DNA from 2 places in the Streptomyces sp. NPDC029139 genome. Region 2 is predicted to be linked to the other one. Evidence: riboswitches for the same ligand, from Rfam matches in the RefSeq annotation. Region 2 holds a riboswitch; the other holds the start of a gene.
The links. A riboswitch is a leader RNA that binds a small molecule or an ion and turns the genes downstream of it on or off. The one in region 2 is predicted to bind glycine.
Positions count from the first base shown of each region.

Region 1: it holds a riboswitch for glycine, as region 2 does, so the genes downstream of both, gcvT (glycine cleavage system aminomethyltransferase GcvT) here and gcvP (aminomethyl-transferring glycine dehydrogenase) in region 2, are expected to answer to the same signal.

Region 1 is NZ_JBVHWN010000001.1:30,198-37,366, reverse strand. Features, by position in the region: gene ACZ4VW_RS00170 (L-serine ammonia-lyase) at 1-130, opposite strand, end outside; gene ACZ4VW_RS00165 (serine hydroxymethyltransferase) at 283-1,542, opposite strand; gene gcvH (glycine cleavage system protein GcvH) at 1,567-1,944, opposite strand; gene gcvT (glycine cleavage system aminomethyltransferase GcvT) at 2,040-3,164, opposite strand; glycine riboswitch at 3,324-3,426, opposite strand; gene ACZ4VW_RS00150 (AAA family ATPase) at 3,567-4,238, shown strand; gene ACZ4VW_RS00145 (enhanced serine sensitivity protein SseB) at 4,424-5,167, shown strand; gene ACZ4VW_RS00140 (enhanced serine sensitivity protein SseB C-terminal domain-containing protein) at 5,205-5,948, shown strand; gene ACZ4VW_RS00135 (ABC transporter permease) at 6,414-7,169, shown strand, end outside.
Region 2 is NZ_JBVHWN010000024.1:5,331-12,499, forward strand. Features, by position in the region: gene ACZ4VW_RS31530 (DUF881 domain-containing protein) at 1-302, shown strand, start outside; gene ACZ4VW_RS31535 (FHA domain-containing protein) at 385-1,302, shown strand; gene ftsR (transcriptional regulator FtsR) at 1,332-2,075, shown strand; gene ACZ4VW_RS31545 (bifunctional nuclease family protein) at 2,129-2,602, shown strand; gene ACZ4VW_RS31550 (MerR family transcriptional regulator) at 2,777-3,406, shown strand; gene ACZ4VW_RS31555 (DNA polymerase IV) at 3,514-4,866, shown strand; gene ACZ4VW_RS31560 (PRC-barrel domain-containing protein) at 5,020-5,385, opposite strand; glycine riboswitch at 5,511-5,609, shown strand; gene gcvP (aminomethyl-transferring glycine dehydrogenase) at 5,787-7,169, shown strand, end outside.

The sequences.
Region 1 (7,169 bases), on a different contig from region 2:
CGGTGTGGGCCAGCAGGCCCTCGTTCTTCAGCCGGCGGGCGAACATCCGGGCCGCCCGCATGGGGCCCACCGTGTGGGAGCTCGACGGACCGATACCGATCGAGAACAGGTCGAAGACCGAGATGGCCACGGGAGACTCCTTGTGGGGGTGGTAGACGCCGTTGTCTGCCGGGGTGGAGCAGAAAAGCGCTGGAACACGGGGTGGGGCACCGCGCTCACTGTCCAGTGTGCGCGGTGCCCCGGAGCTTCGTACGAACGAAACTGGAACTAAAGCGTACGAAATTACTTCAGGCCGGGGTACAGCGGGTGCTTCTCGGCGAGAGCGGTCACCCGGGCCGCCAGCGACTCGGCGTCGAAGCCGGGCTTCAGGGTCTCCGCGATGATGTCGGCGACCTCGGCGAAGTCCTCGGTGGTGAAACCGCGGGTCGCGAGCGCCGGCGTGCCGATGCGCAGACCCGAGGTGACCATCGGCGGACGCGGGTCGTTCGGGATCGCGTTCCGGTTGACCGTGATGCCGACCTCGTGGAGACGGTCCTCGGCCTGCCGGCCGTCGAGCTCGCTGTTGCGCAGGTCGACGAGGACCAGGTGCACGTCCGTGCCGCCGGACAGGACCGAGACACCGTGCGCGGTGACGTCGTCCTGGACCAGGCGCTCGGCCAGGATGCGGGCGCCGTCCAGGGTGCGCTGCTGGCGCTCCTTGAACTCCTCCGAGGCCGCGATCTTGAACGAGACGGCCTTGGCCGCGATCACGTGCTCCAGCGGGCCGCCCTGGAAACCGGGGAAGACCGAGGAGTTCAGCTTCTTCGCGAACTCCTTCTTGGCGAGGATGATGCCGCCGCGCGGGCCGCCGAGGGTCTTGTGCGTGGTGGAGGTCACCACGTCCGCGTACTCGACCGGGTTCGGGTGCAGACCGGCCGCGACGAGCCCGGCGAAGTGGGCCATGTCGACCCACAGGTACGCCTCGACCTCGTCGGCGATCCGGCGGAACTCGGCGAAGTCCAGCTGACGCGGGTAGGCGGACCAGCCCGCGATGATCACCTTGGGGCGGTGCTCCTTGGCGAGGCGCTCCACCTCGGCCATGTCGACCAGACCGGCGTCGTCGACGTGGTACGCGACCACGTTGAACTGCTTGCCCGAGAAGTTCAGGCGCATGCCGTGGGTCAGGTGGCCGCCGTGGGCCAGGTCCAGACCGAGGATCGTGTCGCCGGGCTGGGCGATCGCGAAGAGCGCGGCCTGGTTCGCCGAGGCGCCGGAGTGCGGCTGGACGTTGGCGTACTCGGCGCCGAACAGGTCCTTGATCCGGTCGATGGCGATCTGCTCGGCCACGTCGACGTGCTCGCAGCCGCCGTAGTAGCGGCGGCCCGGGTAGCCCTCGGCGTACTTGTTGGTGAGGACCGAGCCCTGGGCCTCCATGACCGCGACCGGAGCGAAGTTCTCCGAGGCGATCATCTCGAGGGTGGACTGCTGGCGGTGGAGCTCGGCGTCGACAGCGGCGGCGACGTCGGGGTCCAGCTCATGGAGAGGGGTGTTCAGAAGCGACATGAATCGATCCCTAGGGGGTCTCGGTTAGCCGGCGGTGAATGCGGTGTACTCGTCGGCGGTGAGCAGGTCCTCCGGCTCGCCCTCGAGGCGCACCTTGAACAGCCAGCCACCCTCGAACGGTGCGGTGTTCACCAGGGAGGGGTCGTCCACGACGTCCTGGTTGGCCTCGACGACCTCGCCGGTCACCGGCGCGTACAGGTCGCTGACGGACTTGGTGGACTCCAGCTCGCCACAGGACTCGCCCGCGGTCACCGTGTCACCGACCTCCGGGAGCTGCACGAACACGACGTCGCCGAGGGCGTTCGCCGCGTGCTCGGTGATGCCGACCGTCGCGACGCCGTCGACGACGTCCGACAGCCACTCGTGCTCCTTGCTGTAGCGAAGCTGCTGGGGGTTGCTCATGGCGTGATTCTCCTGGATCGGGGGAGTGCTGGTGTACGCGGGTCTTACGAGATGAGACGAGAGATGAGACGAGGGGTGAGAAGCCGTGAGACGCGTCACTTCTGGCGCTTGTAGAAGGGCAGCGCCACGACCTCGTACGGCTCATGCGTGCCACGGATGTCCACACCTACACCCTGCGCGCCGGGCTCGGCGTGCGCCGCGTCCACGTACGCCATGGCGATCGGCTTTCCGAGGGTCGGGGACGGGGCGCCGGAGGTGACCTCGCCGATGACCCGGCCGTCCGCGACGACCGCCATGCCGGCGCGCGGGACCCGGCGGCCCTCGGCGATCAGGCCGACGAGCTTGCGCGGCGGGTTGGAGGCGGCGCGCTCGGCGGCGGCCTCCAGGGCCTTGCGGCCCACGAAGTCGCCGTCGTTCGTCGTCTTCTCGAACTTCACGACCCGGCCGAGGCCCGCGTCGAAGGGGGTGAGGGAGGTCGTCAGCTCGTGCCCGTACAGCGGCATGCCCGCCTCCAGGCGGAGCGTGTCACGGCACGACAGGCCGCACGGGATCAAGCCGACCGGCGCGCCCGCCTCGGTCAGCGCCGTCCAGACGCCCTCGGCGTGCTCGGGCTTCAGGAACAGCTCGAAGCCGTCCTCGCCGGTGTAGCCGGTACGGGCGATCAGCGCCGGGACCCCGGCGACTGTGCCGGGCAGGCCGGCGTAGTACTTGAGCCCGTCCAGATCGGCGTCGGTGAGCGACTTCAGGATGCCGGGGGACTCCGGGCCCTGGACGGCGATCAGGGCGTACGCGTCACGGTCGTCGCGCACCTCGGCGTCGAAGCCGGCCGCGCGCTCGCTCAGCGCGTCGAGGACGGTCTGCGCGTTGGAGGCGTTGGCGACGACCATGTACTCGGTCTCGCCGAGCCGGTACACGATCAGGTCGTCGAGGATGCCGCCGTCCTCCTGGCAGATCATCGTGTAGCGCGCGCGGCCGAGGCCCACCGTGGAGATGTTGCCGACCAGCGCGAAGTCGAGGAGCTCGACGGCCTGGGCACCGGTGACCGTGATCTCGCCCATGTGGGAGAGGTCGAAGAGGCCCGCCTTGGTGCGGACGGCGTTGTGCTCGTCGCGCTCGCTGCCGTAGCGCAGCGGCATGTCCCAGCCGGCGAAGTCGGTCATGGTCGCGCCCAGGGAGCGATGCAGCGCATCGAGGGCAGTCAGACGGGGGGCAGTGCTCATGGGTGTGGCTCCCGGGTCCCAGGGCAAAAAATCATGACGGACGAGGACGATCCTCCCCATCTGTCATGGAACCTGAGAGGTTCACCGAGGGCATCCTCGGCTTGCACCTTGGGTGGAGCCGCGCCGGGCACGCCGGGACGGTTCACTTTTCAGATCTGCCTCATCCACGCGGTACGGGGCCTGAGAGATTCAAGGGAGGGTCTTGCTCCTTCGGCGCCCGGGGCCCACCGTGGTGGTTCCGGGACTCTCCCGCGCGGATTCGAGCGGCCGGTATGAGGTTGTGTGCGCTTGGCGCGCACATCATTGCATGGCGGGTCTGATCGGCAAATCGCTTGTGCCTTATTACCGCTTCTTTACACTTCATGGGCAAGGGGTCCTCGGAACCCGACTGGGGGAGAAGCGATGACGTTCCAGCACACCGGCGCCTACGCCACGGGCACGGGCATAGCGGCCCAGCGTGCCCGGGCCAGGACCAGGAGACGCCGCTCCGCCACCCCCCTCCTGCGTGATCTGCGCGAGCGCGGCGGCCGGGGCCCCCGCGTGCTCTCCTTCGCCACCGGTGACCTCGTCGTCGTCTCCGGGCTGCCCGGCAGCGGCAAGTCGACGCTCATGCGGCGCGCGGCCGAGGGCCTGGGCATCGATTCGCAGGACGCCCGCGAGCGGTGGGAAGCGCGTCTCCCCCGCTTCCTGCCGTACGCCGTCTACCGTCCGCTGGCCCGCGTCGCGCACTACGCGGGGCTGCGCCGCGCGCTGCGCGCCGGCCGGAGCGTGGTCGTCCACGACTGCGGCACCCAGTCCTGGGTGCGCAACTGGCTCGCCCGGGAGGCCCGCCGCCGGGGCAGCTCCCTGCACCTCATCCTGCTCGACGTCACCCCGGCCGCCGCCCGCGAGGGTCAGCGCGAGCGCGGCCGCGGCGTGTCGGGCTACGCCTTCGCCCGGCACCGCCGGGCGGTCGGCCGGCTGCTGCGCGCCGTCGAGTCCGGCCGCCTGCCGCGCGGCTGCGCCTCGGCGACCCTTCTGGACCGGGACGCGGCAGGCGCCCTGCGCACCATCGGATTCCGTGACGCGGAGTGACGCGTCACCGTGCGGAGTGACGCCGGGAGGCGTCCGGCCGCCGCCGGACGCTGATGCGGACCGGCATACTCCGTACGCTTTTGGCCACGACGGCACCGGGGCGGCGTTAGGGTTCTGCCCCGAGGGCGCCGTGACCAGGGCGTGCAGGATGCGACCAGGGCGCGCGAGAAGGGGAACCGAGAACCGTGGACGTCACATGGCCGGGCAATGAGCTCGAAGAGGTGCTGGCAGCCTCGCTCGGCAACCCCGCCGCCGGAGGCCGGCTCGTCGAGGTGCTCGGACGGAGCCCCGTCTGGGTGCCCCTCCCCAACGGCGGCAGCCCCGAGAGCCGCGACCTGGACCTGCCCACGATGGAGATCGACGGACTGCCCTACGTCCCGGTCTTCAGCTCCGAGCAGCAGTTCCTGGCCTGCGTCGGCTCCCACATGTCCTTCACCGTCGCCCCGGCCCGCGACTTCGCCCGCGGTCTGCCGCCGCAGCTCGGCATCGCCGTGAACCCCGGCGGCACGGTCGGCGCCCCCCTGCCCCCGCCGGCCGTCGCCGAGCTGTGCCGGGTCGGCCGCACCCCGCTGGACGGCCCCGCGACCGGCGGCCGGGTCCGGCTGTTCGAGCCCGACTGGCAGGACGACCCCGTCGATTTCCTCGCCGCCGCGTCCGCCGAGTTCGAGGCCACCGGAGTCGTCGTCAGCGCGCGCCGCGCCCTGGCCAGTGTCGAGGGCACGGAACCCGCGCTCTTCGTCGGTGTCCAGCTCGCCACCTGGGACGGCGTCGACCGCAACGCGCCGCTCGACGCGCTCGGCCGCGCACTGGGCCGGGTCGAGGTGGCCTGGCCGGTCAATCTCATCCTGCTGGATGTCGCGCAGGACCCGGTCGGCGACTGGATGCTGGAGCAGGTGCGCCCCTTCTACCAGCGGGGCTCCGCGTCATGAAGCGTGATCGGTGGACGGAAGAGGGGCGGGACCAAGGGTGAGCGCGTCAGGCACCGCTGCGGCCGGACAGATCGAGCACATGCTGCGGCAGGTGGCACCCGGACGCTACGACGCGTACGAACAGCTGCTGCACGCCCTCGCCGACGGCACGGTGTGGATGCTGCTCTGGCAGGGCGCCCCCGGCTCGCCGGACGCCCAGTACGGGAACATGGAGGTCGACGGCTTCGGGTACGCCCCCTGCGTCACCTCCGCCCAGGAGCTCGCCGCCTCCGGCTGGAACCGCGCCCACGAGGTGGTCACCGGCGGCGACATCGCCCGCACGCTCTACCCCGACCGCTGGGGCATCTGGCTGAACCCGCACGACCCGGGCGGCGGCGTCGGCATCCCCTGGGCCGATCTCCGGCGGATCGCCACCGGTCTCGACCGGATGCCCGCCGGGCCCCTGCGGCTGTCCGAACCCGCCCTGGAGATCCCGCAGTTCTACGCGCTCCTGACCCAGAACGCCCACCGCACCCCGGCCGTACGGGCGTTGCGCCGCGCCTGGGTGCAACCCGCGCTGGGATCCCCGTACCTCGCCATCGGGCTCGACCTGTACGACACCTCCGCCGCCTCGGTCGAGGCGGTGCGGGCGATGATGCGTCAGTCCGTCTCCGCGGTCCCCGACGGGCTGCCCGTCTCCACGGTCGCGATGTCCGACGAGTACGACCCGGTGGCGATGTGGCTGCGGGCCAACGCCCGGCCGTTCTACGACCGCGACGCGCACGTCCCGGTCTACCGCTGAGACCTCCGCGAGACCTGACCTCGCGTCCGTATCGCGAGACGACTGTCCGAAAAGGCCGCACCGAGAACACTCGGTGCGGCCTTCGTCGTCCTCGGCGAATCCACCCAAAAAGCAGCCCGGAAGGCCCTGTTGGCCGTGATGTCCGTTCCGTGCCGAAGGGGTGGTGTTGCTTCGCTCAGCAGAGCTGCCGGTCCGGATAACGGAAGGCTTCGGGCCACATCACGGTTGCGCATCACATCTCCGGCAGGTCTGGCGGGTGATCGTGAGCCCGATGAAGACTCCCCCCAACCGAGAGCCGGACGGCCCGCGACCACCAGCTCTTCACACGCACTTCAGATGCTCTTCGCGGCACTCCGTACGTCCCAGCAGCACCTGTACGCACCATCAGCGACACCGACGTGAGACAAGCCGCTACAGCGGCGGGCATGGGCCGGCCACCGTCGGCCGAGAGGGGTCCCCACCACGATGACGGCACCACTGCACGACACAGCCGCGGACGAAATCGCTGCTGTCGCCGCCAAAGTCCCTGCCAAGGCCATCGAGGGCCGTTCCCCCGGCCGTATCGCATGGACGCGCCTCAAGCGCGACAAGGTCGCACTGACGGGCGCGTTCATCGTGCTCTTCCTCATCCTCGTCGCCGTCTTCGCGCCGCAGATCGTCAGCCTCCTCGGGCACCCGCCCAACGAGTTCCACGAGGACATGCTCGACCCCGACCTGGGCACCCCCAAGGGCGCCTTCGGCGGGATGAGTTCGGACTTCCTCCTGGGCGTGGAGCCGACCAACGGACGCGACGTCTTCAGCCGCATCGTCTACGGCGCGCGCATCTCGCTCCTCGTCGCCTTCCTGGCCGCCTTCGTCTCCGTGGTCATCGGCAGCGTCCTGGGCGCCGTCGCCGGATTCTTCGGCGGCTGGGTCGACGCGATCATCAGCCGGCTGATGGACCTGCTGCTCGCCTTCCCGCAGCTGCTCTTCACCATCGCGCTGGTCTCCGTGGTCCCCAACTCGCTCTGGGGCCTGACCGGCACCGGCGTCCGCATGGGCGTCCTGATCGTCGTCATCGGCTTCTTCGGCTGGCCGTACATCGGCCGCATCGTCCGGGGCCAGACGATCTCGCTGCGCGAGCGGGAGTACGTGGAGGCCGCCCGCTCCCTGGGCGCCGGCCGCGGCTACATCCTCCGCAAGGAGCTCCTGCCCAACCTGGTCGCCCCGATCCTCGTCTAC
Region 2 (7,169 bases):
AGCTGCGGGCCGCGGGCGCCGAGGCGATCCAGATCAACGACGTCCGGGTCGTCGCGGACAGCTACTTCACCGGCGAGGGCGGTGACATAGAGATCGATGGAACGAAGGTGACCGCTCCGTACGTCTTCAAGGTCATCGGCAAGCCCGAGGATCTCGAGCCCGCGCTCAACATCCCCGGTGGAGTCGTCCAGACACTGGAGAAGGAGCAGGCCACGGCGACCGTGGCCCGGTCCGAGAAGATCGTCGTGGACGCCTTGCGACCTGCGAAGCGGCCTGACTACGCTCAGTCGTCCTCGCAGTGAGGCGGGGTGGCGTGGCGGTCGCGCGACATGGGGAAGAGGTTGCGGGGGGTCGCCGCACCACAAGCGTGGTGCGTGGTGGAAACTGTCCGGAGGATACGGACGTTGTGAAGGTGTCCGGGTCGGCAGGTGTGTTCATTCAGGGTTCGTCCTGCCCCACGGGCGGGTCTGTTTCGGTCAAGGGGAATCGCCCGTGAGTTTTTTTGCGAAGTTGTTCGGCAAGAGCGCACGCGAGGACGGCGGCAACGCCAAGCACCGCGCGCCGCGCCACGCCCAGAGCGAGGAGCAGGCGGGCGAGCGTCCGCTGTTCCGTGACGAGGTCGACGACCAGGGCGCGTCGTCTGTTGACCCTGCCGGTGCAGGCCGCATAGGTTTCGGAGAGCCATCGACCTCGGGTACGGGTGGCGGGTTCACCCCCGATCCGTATGCGACCCAGACCTCCGCGGGTCAGCCGCGGCAGGAGGATGCGTCCATGCCGGTGTGTACGAGGTGCGGTCACAGCAACGCCGCGGACAGTCGTTTCTGCTCCCACTGCGGTACGCCGCTGCGGGGCGGGGCGCCCGTGGAGCGCGCGTCCGAGACGACGTCGACGATCTCGATCTCCGGCCTCGAGGCGTACGACGCCGAGGTCACCGGTCAGACCCCCGTCCCGTCCCTGTCGCCGGAGGCGCTGGCGGCCGTCGAGTCGCTGCCGGCCGGATCGGCGCTGCTCGTCGTGCGGCGCGGTCCGAACTCGGGCAGCCGTTTCCTGCTGGACGGCGAGCTGACCACGGCCGGCCGTCACCCGCAGAGCGACATCTTCCTCGACGACTTCACCGTGTCGAGGCGCCATGTGGAGTTCCGGCGGGCGCAGGACGGCAGCTTCACCGTGGCCGATGTCGGCAGCCTCAACGGCACGTACGTCAACCGTGAGCCGATCGACTCGGTCGTTCTGTCCAACGGCGACGAGGTGCAGATCGGCAAGTACCGGCTGGTCTTCTACTCGAGCCAGCGGGGCGCGTGACGCCTCGGGGAAGCCTTCAGGGAAGGTCCATGCTGCGAACACCGACGGGCGGCGCCGGGCACGGCGCCGCCACCGCGGGCGACCGCCTGGTCAGCATCGGCACGGTGCTGAACCAGCTGCGTGACGAGTTTCCCGAAGTGACCATCTCCAAGATCCGGTTCCTGGAGGCCGAGGGGCTTGTCGAGCCCCGGCGCACGGCCTCCGGTTACCGGAAGTTCAGCCCGCAGGACGTGGAGCGGCTTGCTCAGATCCTGCGGATGCAGCGGGACCACTACCTTCCGCTGAAGGTCATCCGGGAGCATCTCGACGCCCTCGCGAGGGGCGAGCAGATCAAGCTGCCGTCGCCCAGTCCGCAGCGAGATCTCCTCGACGGGGCCTGGGAGCCGGAGAGCGACCGCCCGACCGCCGCCCGGGTGGGCCGGGCCGAGCTGCTCGCCGCCGCAGAGGTGAGCGAGGAACAGCTGACCGAGTGGGAGTCGTACGGGCTCATCGCCGCCGGAGCCGAGGGTGGCTACGACGCCGAGGCGATCACGGTGGCGAGACTTGTCGCGGATCTGGGGAGATTCGGTCTGGAACCGAGGCATCTCCGGGCGGTCAAAGCGGCCGCCGATCGGGAGGCGGGACTGGTCGAACAGATGGTCGCGCCGCTGCGCCGGCACCGTAATCCGCAGACCAGAGCCCATGCGGAGGCCACCGCCAAGGAGCTCGCCGGGCTCTCCGTACGGCTGCACGCGGCACTGGTCCAGACCGCTCTGGGGCTCCGGCTGCAGTGATCTTGCGGGGGCCCGACTACCCAAACCGGTCGGGCACGTCCTAGGGTTGCTGTGTGAACGAGCTCGACGTTGTGGGTGTCCGGGTGGAAATGCCCTCCAACCAGCCGATCGTGCTCCTGCGTGAAGTGGGAGGCGATCGGTACCTCCCCATCTGGATCGGACCGGGTGAGGCGACCGCGATCGCCTTCGCCCAGCAGGGCATGGCCCCTGCCAGGCCGCTGACGCACGACCTCTTCAAGGACGTCCTTGAAGCCGTGGGCCAGGAGCTCACCGAGGTCCGCATCACGGATCTCCGTGAAGGTGTCTTCTACGCGGAGCTGGTCTTCGCCAGCGGCGTCGAGGTGAGCGCCCGGCCGTCCGACGCGATAGCGCTGGCCCTGCGCACCGGGACGCCGATCTTCGGCAGTGACGGTGTGCTCGACGACGCCGGTATCGCGATTCCGGACGAGCAGGAGGACGAGGTGGAGAAGTTCCGCGAGTTCCTCGACCAGATCTCCCCGGAGGACTTCGGTTCCAGCAGCCAGTGAGGCCGTCCGCGCCGGGTGCCGTCAGGGCATTCGAGTAGCCTTTCCCCGAAGAGAGTCACGGGAAACCACTCTCAGGGTGATTATCACTCGGCGTGCCGAGTGTGGCGATCGTTGACGCACCCCGAGTGACTGCCTACCTTCGTGTGGGCAGGTCAAGGACGGAGGGTCGGCGTGATGAGCAGCGGCGACGGTACGGCAGGGGGCTCCCCCGGGCGGGCGCCCGGGGAGAGCGGTCCGTATCCGCTTCACGGCAGTGTGGGCGACTTCGGTACGGACGCGGATGTGGACGCGGACGGAGCATCCGGTACGGACGTGGTGGGATACCGCGGTCCGACGGCGTGCGCGGCGGCCGGGATCACCTACCGCCAACTGGACTACTGGGCGCGTACGGGGCTCGTCGAGCCGAGCGTACGGCCCGCGTACGGATCCGGGACGCAGCGGCTGTACAGCTTTCGCGATGTCGTCGTCCTCAAGATCGTCAAGCGTTTCCTGGACACAGGAGTGGCGCTGCAGAACATCCGGGCGGCCGTCCAGCATCTGCGGGCCCGTGGCTTCCGGGACCTGGAGCGGATGACGCTGATGAGCGACGGGGCCACGGTGTACGAGTGCTCTTCGCCCGACGAGGTCGTGGATCTGCTGCAGGGCGGGCAGGGTGTCTTCGGGATCGCGGTCGGTGTGGTCTGGCGCGACGTGGAGGCGGCGCTCTCGCAGCTGCACGGGGAGCGCGTCGACACCGGTGAGACGCTGATCGGCCACAACCCGGGCGACGAGCTCGCGCGGCGACGGCGCGACCGGGCGGTCTGACCGCGGACCGGCGGCACCCCGGCGGCCGGAGCGGTGTGGAGCGGTCCCTGGCGCGTCCGTACGTGAGTGCGGGCCGATTGTCAGTGGTGTAGGGCAGCATCGGACATGTGAGAGCCGCGCCGACGATCCTCCATCTGGACATGGATGCCTTCTTCGCCGCCGCCGAGCAGGCGGCGAAGCCGAGTCTGCGCGGAAAGCCGGTGGTCGTCGGGGGGCTGGGCCCGCGAGGGGTCGTCGCCACCGCCTCGTACGAGGCGCGCCGCTTCGGGGTCCACTCCGCGATGCCGATGGGGCAGGCCCGTCGCCTGGCGCCCAACGCCGCCTATCTCGTGCCGCGCTTCGCCTTCTACCGGGCGATCAGTGAGCACGTCATGGAGCTGCTGGGGCGCTTGTCGCCGCTGGTGGAGCCGCTGAGCCTGGACGAGGCCTTCGTGGACCTGGAGGCCGGGGGTGTGGCCGACGACAGCGCCGGCGCCCGCGAGGCCGGTGAGCGGCTGCGCAGGGACATTCTCGCCACCACGGGGCTGACGGGGTCGGTGGGGCTCGCCGGGTCGAAGATGCTGGCGAAGATCGCCTCGGAGGAGGCCAAGCCGGACGGTCTGGTGCTGATAGAGCCGGGGACCGAGCGGGAGCTGCTGGGGCCGAAGTCGGTGCGGATCCTGCCGGGCGTGGGGCCGGCCACTGGGGAGCATCTGCGGCGCGCCGGGATGACGACGGTGTCGGACCTCGCGGAAGCGGGCGAGGACGAGCTCGTACGGCTCCTCGGGCGGGCGCACGGGGCGTCCCTGTACAGGATGGCCCAGGGGTACGACGACCGGCCCGTGGTGGCCGAGCGCGACGCGAAGTCGGTGTCGGTGGAGGACACCTTCGACGTGGACCTGCACGACCGGGTACGGATCCGGACCGAGGTCGAGCGGCTCGCGGAGCGGTGCGTCACGCGACTGCGGGCCTCGGGTCACTCCGGACGGACGATCGTGCTCAAGGTGCGGCGGTTCGACTTCTCGACGCTGACGCGTTCCGAGACGCTGCGCGGGCCGACCGACGATCCGGTGGTGGTAAGGGAGGCCGCCGGGCGGCTGCTGGAGGGGGTGGACACCACGGGCGGCGTACGGCTGCTGGGCGTGGGGGTGAGCGGACTCGCGGACTACACCCAGGAGGACCTGTTCGCGCAGGCGGCGGAGCCTTCCGCGGCCGTGGAGGCGGAGGTGCCCGAGCCGGACGTCCCCGCACCGGAGGAACCGGCGGAGCGGCGCTGGTCGCCCGGACACGACGTACGGCACGCGGTCTACGGCGCCGGGTGGGTGCAGGGCAGCGGGGTCGGGCGCGTCACCGTGCGCTTCGAGGAGCCGGGGTCGGCGCCCGGGCGGGTGCGGACCTTCCTGGTGGACGATCCCGAGCTGGAGGTGGCGGAGCCGCTGCCGCTGGTGGGGCGTACGGGCGGGGAGGCGGCGGTCGCCTAGGGGGTGCCGGGTGTCGCGGGCCAGGCGGGGCTTTGCCACATGCCCGGGCCCCGGCACGGACGGTCTCGCCGGCGACGCCGCGAGCCCCGCCCCCGACGGCCCCGGCCGCCACGGGGCCGGGGCCGTGCGGCGGGGCGTCGCGGGGAGGGCCCGTCAGCCCTCCTCCTGGCCCGCCAGGCGGCCGAAGTCGCGGTCCAGAGGGGGCGGGGGCAGCGCGATGTTGTAGTGGCGGTAGAGCTGGAGTTCCTGCTCGGGGGAGAGATGCCGGCCCACGCCGAAGTCCGGTGCGTCCTTGATGAGAGACCGCTCGTAAGGGATGTGAAGGCCGTCGTCGGCCAGCTCGCTCGGCTCCAGGGGGACGAACGCGTCCCGGCCGAAGAGGCCCGTGCGGACCGCGGCCCACTCGGGAACGCCCGTGGCGTCGTCCAGATAGACCTCGTCCACGGTCCCGATCTTGTGTCCCTCACGGTCGTACGCCTTGCGGCCGATCAGGCTGCGCGGATCGATGTCGGTCTGCACGGTCCCTCCAACAGGTCGCAACTGCATCTACGAAGACCTACAAAGAATACGAAAGTGCACATCTGGGATGTCGGCCACTTGAGCGATGGGACCGAGAACCGCGCTGGTAGGCTGGCTGTGGCTGTCGACCCTGTGCGGGAGAGTCCTCCGGAGAAACCTTTCGGAGGCGCCGAAGGAGCAAATCCTCCCCGGAATCTCTCAGGCCCCTGTACCGCACGGACGAGGTCACTCTGGAAAGCAGAGCGGAGGTCCGACGGCATCCGCTCTCACCGACGGTGAAAACCGGCGTGCCTTCGGCGTGCCGGTGAAGCTCTCAGGTTGAGATGACAGAGGGGGAGGCCGTCCGGGCACCCGCGCCGTGGTGCCCCTCGCAGGTCGTGACGACCAGGAGGCCTCCGTACATGACCGCCAACCGCACTCCGCTCTCCGAACTCGAACAGGGCATCCCGTTCGAGCAGCGGCACATCGGGCCCGACGCCGAAGCACGGGCCAAGATGCTCGCGCAGGTCGGCTACGGCTCCCTCGACGAGCTCACGGCCGCCGCCGTGCCGGACGTGATCAAGAACGCCGAGGCGCTGGCCCTGCCCGCCGCCCGTACCGAGGCCGAGGTCCTCGCCGAGCTGCGCGCGCTCGCCGACCGCAACCAGGTCCTCGCTCCCATGATCGGCCTCGGCTACTACGGCACCTTCACCCCGCCGGTCATCCTGCGGAACGTGATGGAGAACCCCGCCTGGTACACGGCCTACACGCCGTACCAGCCGGAGATCTCCCAGGGCCGTCTCGAGGCGCTGCTCAACTTCCAGACCATGGTCGCCGACCTCACCGGTCTGCCCACCTCCGGCGCCTCGCTGCTCGACGAGAGCACCGCGGCCGCCGAGGCCATGGCGCTGTCCCGGCGCGTCGGCAAGGTCAAGAACGGCGTCTTCCTCGTCGACGCCGACGCCCTGCCGCAGACCATCGCCGTCATCGAGACCCGTGCCGAGCCGACCGGTGTCGAGGTCGTCGTCGCGGACCTGTCCGAGGGCATCCCCGCCGAGATCGCCGAGCGCGGCGTCTTCGGCGTGCTCGTCCAGTACCCGGGTGCCTCCGGCGCCGTCCGCGACATCAAGCCGCTCGTCGACGCCGCCCACGAGCTCGGCGCGATCGTCACCGTGGCCGCCGACCTGCTCGCGCTGACCCTGCTCACCTCGCCCGGCGAGCTCGGTGCGGACATCGCCGTCGGCACCACCCAGCGCTTCGGTGTCCCGATGGGCTTCGGCGGCCCGCACGCCGGCTACATGGCCGTCCAGGACAAGCACGCCCGCTCCCTGCCCGGCCGCCTCGTCGGCGTCTCCGTCGACGCCGACGGCAACAGGGCGTACCGCCTGGCCCTGCAGACGCGCGAGCAGCACATCCGTCGCGAGAAGGCCACCAGCAACATCTGCACCGCGCAGGTGCTGCTCGCCGTCATGGCCGGCATGTACGCCGTCTACCACGGCCCGGACGGTCTGAAGCAGATCGCCCAGCGCGTCCACCGCTACGCCACCGTCCTCGCCGCGGGCCTCACGGCCGGTGGCGTCGAGGTGGTGCACGGTTCCTACTTCGACACCCTCACCGTCCGTGTGCCCGGCAAGGCCGCCGCGGCCGTCGCCGCCGCCCGCGAGGCCGGCGTCAACCTGTACCTCGTCGACGCCGACCACGTGTCGGTCTCCTGCGACGAGACCACCGGCCGCGCCCAGGTCGCCGCCGTGTGGAGCGCCTTCGGTGTCGACGCCGACATCGAGGCGCTGGACGCCGCCACCGAG